2 regions of the Micromonospora sp. NPDC005254 genome follow, and region 2 is predicted to be linked to the other one. Evidence: riboswitches for the same ligand, from Rfam matches in the RefSeq annotation. Region 2 holds a riboswitch; the other holds the start of a gene.
What was found. Region 2 has a riboswitch for S-adenosylmethionine ahead of ACFYPR_RS01395 (aminotransferase class V-fold PLP-dependent enzyme). Riboswitches for the same ligand answer to the same signal wherever they lie in the genome.

Region 1 (4,422 bases), on a different contig from region 2:
TGCAGGGCAACAGGCGCGCCGGGCGGCTGCGCGGTTGGCTGCTCGACGGCGGTACGGAGCGGGCCGCGCGGCATTCCGGCCCGGGCGGCCGCCCGCCTGAGGATCGGCACCACCCGTGGTGGAAGGTGATGTGCCTGACCGGTGTCGACTACTTCTCGACGCTGGGCTACCAGCCGGGCATCGCGGCGCTCGCGGCCGGGGCGCTGTCGCCGGTGGCGACGCTGGTGCTGGTGCTGGTGACGCTGCTGGGCGCGCTGCCGGTGTACCGGCGGGTGGCGGTGGAGAGCCCGCACGGTGAGGGCTCGATCGCGATGCTCGTACGCCTGCTGAGCTACTGGCCGGGCAAGCTGTTGGTGCTGGTGCTGCTCGGTTTCGCGGCCACCGACTTCATCATCACCATCACCCTCTCGGCGGCGGACGCGACCGCCCACCTCGACGAGAACCCGTTCTGGCCGAGCGGGCTCAAGGGACACGAGGTGGCCATCACGCTGCTGCTGGTGGCATTGCTGGGCGCGGTGTTCCTCAAGGGATTCGGCGAGGCCATCGGGATCGCCGTCGTCCTGGTCGCGGTCTACCTGGCGCTGAACGCGGTGGTGATCGCCGACGCGCTGTGGCGGGTGGTGACCCACCCGAGCGCGGTCGGGGACTGGACCACCGCGCTGAGCACCGGGCACGGCGATCCCCTGCTGGTGGTCGGGCTGTCCCTGCTGGTGTTCCCGAAGCTGGCGTTGGGCCTGTCCGGTTTCGAGACCGGGGTGGCCGTGATGCCGCACATCCGGGGGGATCGCGAGGACTCGGAGGACCGGCCGCTGGGCCGGATCCGGGGGGCGCGGCGGCTGCTCACCACCGCCGCCGCGACGATGAGCGTCTTTCTGATCACCAGCAGTGTGACCACCACCGTGCTGATCCCGCCGGAGGCGTTCAAACCGGGCGGGCCGGCGAACGGCCGGGCGCTGGCCTACCTGGCGCACCAGCACCTCGGCGGCGTTTTCGGCACCGTCTACGACCTGTCCACGATCGGGATCCTGTGGTTCGCGGGCGCGTCGGCGATGGCCGGGCTGCTCAATCTCGTACCCCGGTATCTGCCGCGCTACGGTATGGCCCCTACCTGGGCGCGGGCGGTCCGGCCGCTGGTGCTGGTCTTCACCTCGGTGGCATTCCTGATCACGGTGATCTTCTCCGCCAGCGTGGACGCGCAGGGCGGCGCGTACGCCACCGGGGTCCTGGTGTTGATCACCTCGGCGGCGACGGCCGTGACCCTCGCGGCGCGACGACGGCGGCAGCGGGGGCGGATGTACGCCTTCGGGGCCATCGCGCTGATCTTCGTCTACACCACCCTGGCGAACGTCGTGGAACGCCCCGACGGCGTCAAGATCGCCGTGTGTTTCATCGGCGGGATGATCCTGGTGTCGGTGCTGTCCCGGCTCGTACGGGCCTACGAGGTGCGAGTCGACCACGTCGAGCTGGATCCGGTCGCCGCCCGGATGATCGACGAGCGTGCCACCCGTCGGATCCGCCTCATCGCGCACGAGCCGGACCGCCGCGACCCGGCCGAATACCGCGCCAAGCTGGCACAGACCATGGCGGACAACGACTTCCCCGACGACAGCGACGTCATCTTCGTCGAGGTCCACGTCACCGACCCGTCGGACTTCGAGACCGAGCTGCCGGTGCGCGGCAGCGTGGCGCACGACAGCTACCCGGTGCTCAGCCTGACCGGCTCCTCGGTGCCCACCGCGCTCGCCGCCCTGCTGTTGGAGATCCGCGACCGGAGCAGGCGACGCCCACACATCTACTTCGAATGGAGCGAGGGTGGCCCGGGTCGCAACCTCCTGCGCTACCTGGCGTTCGGGCAGGGCGCCATCGCCTCGGTCACCCGGGAGATCCTGCGTCGCCAGGAGCCCGACCCGCGCCGCCGGCCGCACGTGCACACCGGTTGACCTGCCGGTCGAACCGTCGCCGGTGGTGAGCGTGGTCATAACGGCTGGACGATCCACCGGTGGGAGCTGCTAGCCTCGCCGCAGGTCATGAGTGCCAGCGCGAAGCCCCGGCTCGCTGGCCGGCAACCCTCCTCCGCGGTGGGGTGCCCCGGGTGAAGACCAGGCACCGGCAGGACGCCGGCGCAAGCGTGGCCTGGCACCCAGGTCAGCAACAGACCCGGGAGACCGTATGCGCATTCTCAGCCCCACGCCACCGGCCGGTCGGCTCACGCCGCCCCTGACCCGGCGTCGCCACGTGGACCTGATGCGAATGTGCAGCGCGGCGTGTAACCACCGCCCCACGCGCTAACCCCTCCCCTCCCCTCCCTCGGGCGCACCACGCCCACCCCACCCCTCGCGTCGATCATGACGTTGTTGCCCGCCCGACCGGCGTGTCGGGGCAACAACTTCATGATCGACCGGGTCGACGCACCCTTTTGGAGACACCCGTGCGATTTTCTTCTGGCTTGAGCCGTGCCGTTGCCGTTGGGGCGGCCCTTGTGGTTGCCGGCGCGCTGACCGCCTGCGGCACCGACGACGCCTCGAACGACACCGCCGGCAACCCGTACGGCCTGGCGCAGGCCGGCGTGCTGCGGGCCGGCACGCTGACCGACGCCCCACCGAACGTGTACCTCAAGGACGGTAAGTTCACCGGCTTCGACAACGACCTGCTGACCGCGGTCGCCGGCAAGCTCGGCCTGAAGGTCGAGTTCGTCGGCACCGACTTCTCCGCGCTGCTCTCCCAGGTCAACAACCACAAGTTCGACGTCGGCAGCTCCTCGATCACGATCACCGAGGCGCGGAAGAAGACAGTCGACTTCGGCAACGGCTACGACTTCGGCTACTTCGGGCTGGACGTGCCGGCCGGCTCGCCGATCACCGGGTTCGACCAGCTCGCCGGCAAGCGGGTCGTGGTGGTGCAGGGCACCGTCCAGGACGACTACGCCACCGGCAAGCAGCTCGACCCGGTGCGGGTGCCGGACTACAACGGCGCGCTCAACCAGCTCAAGGCGGGCACCGCCGACGCGTGGATCGCCCCGGCGGAGATCGGCGAGAAGTCGGCCGCCGACAGCAACGGCAAGATCACCGTGGCGGCCAAGCAGCTCAGCCCGGCGCCGACCGCGTACGCCGTGGCCAAGGGCAGCGACAAGCTGCGCGAGGCGCTGAACAAGGGCCTCGACGAGGTGATCGCCGACGGCACCTGGAGCCGGTTGCAGGCCCAGTACTACCCGGGCCGCCCGATCCCGGCGGACTTCACCCCGGGCAGCGGCACCGTGGCGGCGCCGTCGGCGTCCGCCGCGCCGTCGGCGTCGGCGTCGGCCGCGTCCTGAACCGGTGACGAGCGAGCGGGGCGGTAGGAGAGGCGACCGATGGATCCGTTGAGCACCTTGTGGGAGACCTTCTTCGACGCCGACGCGATGCGCGAGGCGCTGCCCGAGATGCTGACCGTCGGGCTGCCCAACACGCTGATCCTGGCGGTCTCCGCCGCCCTGCTCGGCACGGTGTTCGGCCTGCTGCTGGCCGTGGCCGGCATCTCCCGCAGCCGGTGGCTGCGCTGGCCGGCGCGCGTCTACACCGACGTCTTCCGAGGGCTGCCGGCCGCGGCGACGATCCTGCTGATCGGCGTCGGGCTGGCACCGCTCGGCATGCAGGTCTGGGGACCGGACCCGTACCCGCTGGGCATCCTCGCGCTGTCGTTGATCGCGGCGGCGTACATCGGGGAGATCTTCCGCTCCGGCATCCAGTCGGTGGAGGCGGCCCAGTTGGAGGGCGCGCGGGCACTCGGCTTCTCCTGGGCCGACGCGATGCGGCTGGTGATCATCCCGCAGGGCATCCGGCGGGTGCTGCCCGCCTGGGTCAACCAGCTCATCGCGCTGATCAAGGACTCCAGCCTGGTCTACTTCCTCGGCCTGGTGGCCAGCCAGCGGGAGCTGTTCCGCATCGGGCAGGACTATGCGGCCACCACCGGCAACGAGTCCGCGTTGCTGCTCGCCGGGCTCTTCTACCTGGCGTTGACCGTCCCGCTGACGCACGTCGTGAACGCGATCGACCGGCGGTTGCGCCACGGCCGGCCGGCCACCGCACCCGCCGACGACGAGGACGAGGACGACCCGGCGCTGACCGGGGCCCCGGAAGGAGACCGGCGATGACCACCACCGCGACCACCACCTCGGTCAGCCTCCAGGCGCGCGACGTCCACCTGGCCTTCGGGCCGAACCGCGTGCTGCGCGGCGTCGACCTGACCGTGCAGCGCGGTGGGACGGCCTGCGTGATCGGGCCGTCCGGGTCGGGCAAGTCCACTCTGCTGCGTACCCTCAACCGGCTCATCGAGCCCGACCGCGGCGACGTGCTGCTGGACGGGCGCAGCGTCCTGCGCGACGATCCGGACGCGCTGCGCCAGCGGGTGGGCATGGTCTTCCAGCAGTTCAACCTCTTCCCGCAC
Region 2 (4,422 bases):
GGCCACCCCGGCCGTCTCCGGCGCGTCGCTCGGCGTCTCCTGAGCCGCGCGAACCGACTCCTGTCCTGACCGGTAGGCGCGGCGCAGCCGCCCGCGTACCCGCTCGAAGCGGCTCAAGCGCACCTCCTGGCAGAAGAGTCGTCCGCCCACGGCGACAGGTCGGACAGCATACGTCCGTTCCCCACACCGTAGGGCAGTTCCGCCACACAATGCCCGGACGGCCAGGGACGTAACCACCGGCGGCCGGTCCCTCGCGACACGGTAGCGTCTGCCCCGTGACCGCCGACCAGGATTTCGACTCCGGCCTGCCGATCCGCCTGCTGCACGACCGCGTGCTGGTACGGATGGACGGCAGCGAGGGCGAGCGCCGTTCGACCGCTGGCATCGTCATCCCGGCTACCGCCGCTGTCGGCAAGCGCCTCGCGTGGGCCACCGCCGTCGGCGTGGGGCCGAACGTCCGCGCCATCGTCTCCGGCGACCGGGTGCTCTTCGACCCGGACGAGCGTTCCGAGGTCGAGCTGCACGGCCGCGGGTACGTGCTGTTGCGGGAACGCGACGTGCACGCCGTGGCCGCCGAGCGGGTCGAGAACGACTCCACCGGCCTCTATCTCTGACGCACCTCCCCTGGCCAGCGGGCACCACCGCGCCGTTTGCCAGCCCGTGGCGTGGGAAGCCAGCCGGCGACCGTGGGCCCTGGGGAGGGACGATGCCGGTATTCGTGAAGAAACTGCTGGCCTGGGGCAGCGTCGCGTTCCTGATCTACTTCATGGCGTTCCGGCCGGACGGGGCCGCGCAGATGTTCAAGGGGATCGGAGCCGCGCTGATGGCGATGGCGCAGGGGCTCGGTGACTTCCTCACCACCCTGATGACCTGACCCCCGCCAGCGCCCGTCAGGAGTGACCGGGCGGCCACGGCGCCGGGGGGCGCAGGCCGTGCCAACCGGGCGGCGCGTAGCCCATGGGGGGCGGCGGCGGGGCGAGCACCACCGGGATCGGCACGACCGGCTCGTCGGGCGCTTCCACCGGCCGCTGCGTACCGTCCGGGAAGCGCAGGTGGTAGCGGCTGCCGTCCCAGACACCCACCGGCGCCTGCGGGTCACGCCCCACGAAGAACGACCGGTGCGCGGTGATGGCCTCCAGCAGTTGCCGTTCCTCGGCAACCGCCCGCTCCCGGTCGGCGGGCTTACGGTCCAGACCACGAAGCGTCCCGTCGCGCAGCAGGGCCAGCCGCGTCGCGGCGAGCTGGTACCCGCGCATCGCCCGCACCCCGGCGTCGCCGGCGACCCGGCGTGCCCAGCTGCGGGCCGCGTGCCGGCGGCCCAGGCTGCTCAGGGCGGCCACCTCGGGCGGGCTCAGCCAGCCGGCGCGCACGTAGTCGGGCAGGGTCCGCTCGGTGAGCCGCCCCTCCCAGGCGCGCAGCCACACGGCCAGCCCGACCGTGCCGAAGAACACCGGCACCATCAGGCCCAGGAAGCCGTACAGCATGATCACCGCTTCGCCGGTGGCCTGGGTCAACGTCGGCAGCAGGTTCCACGTGCCGTGCAGCATCATCGCCAGCAGCAGGCCGGCGATGGGGGCGAGCACGCGGACCCGCCGGTCGGCCGTGCGCGAGGCGACACCGAGCCCGACACCTGTCATCGAGGTGAAGAGCGGATGGGCGAACCCGAACAGGAGGATCCGCACGATGAAGATGGCGATCACCTGCTGGGTGCCGGTCGCCGGGCCGTACCGGTCGGCGCCAGCCGCATAGCCGTACCCGCCCAGGTAGAGGATGTTCTCCACCATCGCGAAGCCGACCGCGGAGAGCCCGCAGTAGACCAGGCCGTCGGTTATCCCGGACCACTCCCGACGCCGGAACACCAGCAGCAGGATCGGACCGAGGGCCTTGGTCAGCTCCTCGATGAACGGCGCCACCAGCACGCCGGTCAGCGCCTCCGGCAGCCCCCAGTCGGCGAACCGCCCGGCGGCGAACTCGTTCACCTTCAGCGAGGCGGCGGTGGAGACGAACGCGCCCCAGGCGAAGCAGAAGATCAGGTATTTCAGCGGTTCCGGCTCGTACCGGTCGAGCCAGAGGAAGCAGGCGACCAGCACCGGCACCGGCAGGATCGCGGCGACCACCCCGATGAGCAGCGCGTCGAGGCCCAGCGACTGGCCGAGGGTGATGACCATGAAGACCGCGCACGCCGCGATGAACAGCACCACCCCGGCCAGCACCAGGAACCGCAGCCAAACCAGTCGGCGCGGCGGCATCCGGGGCGCCGCGACGACAGCCGGATCGGCGGGCGTGGGCGGCGACGGCAGGGGTGCACCGGGCGGGGTGTCGGCCATGCGGTCAGCGTAGCCATCCCCCGCCGGCTGGTCCGGTCGCATCCACAGCCGCTATGCTGCCGGCAGGTCACGAGCGCCAGCGTCAAGCCCCGGCTTGCTGGCCGGCAACCCTCGTCGAGTTCGCGGTGGGGTGCCCCGGGTGATGACCGGGCCCAGCCCGATCGGCGTGCTGGGCAAGCGCTGACCCCGTCCCGACACCGCACCCGGGGTCCCTGACCCCGGAGGTTCCGGCGTGTCCGTCACCCTCGTACCCTCGCTGCCCGCCCTGCCCACCGTCGCGCCCAGCCCGTTGGCGCCGCTCGACGTGCTCGGCGTACCCGGCGAGATCAACCTCGACTACGCGGCCACCGCGCCGTGCGCGCGGGCCGCGGCCGACGCGGTGACCGAACTGCTTCCCTGGTACGCCAGCGTGCACCGCGGCGCGGGAGCGCTGTCGCGGCGCTGCACCCTGGCCTACGAGCGGGCCCGGCAGACGGTCGGCGACTTTTTCGGCGCCCGCGCCGACGACCACGTGATCTTCACTCGGAACACCACAGACGCTCTCAACCTGCTGGCCCGGGCGCTGCCCGTCGGCACGACAGTCGTCACCTTCGCGGGCGAGCACCACGCCAACCTGCTGCCCTGGCCCCGCGGCTCGGTGCGCCTGTCGGTACCCGCCGACCCGGCCGGGGCGGTACGCGCTCTCGCCGCCGCCCTCACCGAGCTGCGCCGCGACAGCAACCCCGCGCTGCCGGTGCTGGTCGCCGTGACCGGGGCGAGCAACGTGACCGGGGAGCTGTGGCCGGTCGCCGAGCTGGCCCGGGTGGCCCACCGGCACAACGCCCGGATCGTCCTCGACGCCGCGCAGCTCGCGCCGCACGCCCCGGTCGACCTGCACACGCTCGACGTGGACTACCTGGCCGTCTCCGGCCACAAGCTGTACGCCCCGTTTGGCGCGGGTGTGCTCATCGGCCGGGCGGACTGGCTGGACGCCGCCGCGCCGTACCTGGCCGGTGGCGGTGCCACCAGCCACGTCGGGCCAGCGACCCACGATGTGACCTGGGCGAACGGCCCGGCCCGACACGAGGGCGGCACCCCGAATCTGCTGGGCGCGGTGGCGCTGGCGGCGGTGTGCGCGGCGCTGGCCGACGCCGACCGGGTCGCGCTGGCCGCCCGTGAGCAGGCTCTGCTGGCCCGGCTGCGCACCGGCCTCGCCGCCCTGCCGCACGTGGTGGAGTTGCGCACGTTCGGCCCCGACGCGCCCCGGGTCGGCATCGTCTCGTTCGTGGTCGCCGGCTGGGACTCCGCAGAGGTGGCCGCCCGGCTGGCCACCGAGCACCGGATCGGCGTACGCGATGGGCTGTTCTGCGCCCACCCGCTGGCCCGGCGGCTGCTCGGCGAGGCCGCCGGGCGTACCGGCCGGCGGGATCTTCCGCCGACCGCGTTGCGCGCCAGCATCGGTCTGGGCAGCACCACGGCCCAGGTCGACCGGCTGCTCGCCGCGCTCGCCGAGCTGAGCTGAGTCGAGCGGGGCTGCGCCGAGCTGGGCTGCGCCGAGCTGAGCTGAGGCCCGGACCGTGCACCCGCCGCTCGCGCTCAGCCGACGGGCGGGGCGGTGGGTGGCTTCGGCGCCTCGCCCGGCTCGGCCGGTTCGCCGACCGGCCGTTCCTGCTCCCCGAAGGCCGTCCGGATCCACCGGTTCGCCTCCTCCTGCTCGACACCGGAGGCCACCAGCAGGTCACTCGCCGTGGTCCGGATCTGGGCGATCACGACACTGCCGGAGAAGCCGACTCCCGCCCCGTACGCCCGGCCGGCCTCGCTGACGGCCCGCAGCGAGCGCTCCCGTGCCTTCTGCGGCTCCTCGCCCGCCGCGAACTCGTGCTTGAGCAGCCGGACCGACTCGGCGAGGTGGCGGATCGCGTCCGGCATCGGGTCCGGCACCGGCTCGTCGTCCTCGATCAGGGTGACGGACCGGCGGATCAGCGTGCCGCTGTTGCGCATCGCGCGGTCGATCGGGTCGGCCGCCTCCGCGTAGTGGATCAGCTCGCCGCGGCGGTGCCAGCGGGCCGGCGACAGGGTGGCCGTCTCCTTCGCGCCCTCGATCGCCTCGCCCAGG

Region 1: another riboswitch for S-adenosylmethionine. It lies ahead of ACFYPR_RS26410 (ABC transporter substrate-binding protein); the one in region 2 lies ahead of ACFYPR_RS01395 (aminotransferase class V-fold PLP-dependent enzyme).

Annotation. Positions count from the first base shown of each region.
Region 1 covers NZ_JBIAKM010000009.1:241,537-245,958, reverse strand. The annotation lists gene ACFYPR_RS26415 (amino acid transporter) at 1-1,940, shown strand, start outside; SAM riboswitch class IV at 2,024-2,135, shown strand; gene ACFYPR_RS26410 (ABC transporter substrate-binding protein) at 2,480-3,310, shown strand; gene ACFYPR_RS26405 (amino acid ABC transporter permease) at 3,350-4,129, shown strand; gene ACFYPR_RS26400 (amino acid ABC transporter ATP-binding protein) at 4,126-4,422, shown strand, end outside.
Region 2 covers NZ_JBIAKM010000001.1:291,867-296,288, reverse strand. The annotation lists gene ACFYPR_RS01415 (AI-2E family transporter) at 1-117, opposite strand, end outside; gene ACFYPR_RS01410 (co-chaperone GroES) at 276-614, shown strand; gene ACFYPR_RS01405 (hypothetical protein) at 707-874, shown strand; gene ACFYPR_RS01400 (PrsW family intramembrane metalloprotease) at 891-2,369, opposite strand; SAM riboswitch class IV at 2,393-2,513, shown strand; gene ACFYPR_RS01395 (aminotransferase class V-fold PLP-dependent enzyme) at 2,560-3,828, shown strand; gene ACFYPR_RS01390 (aromatic acid exporter family protein) at 3,903-4,422, opposite strand, start outside.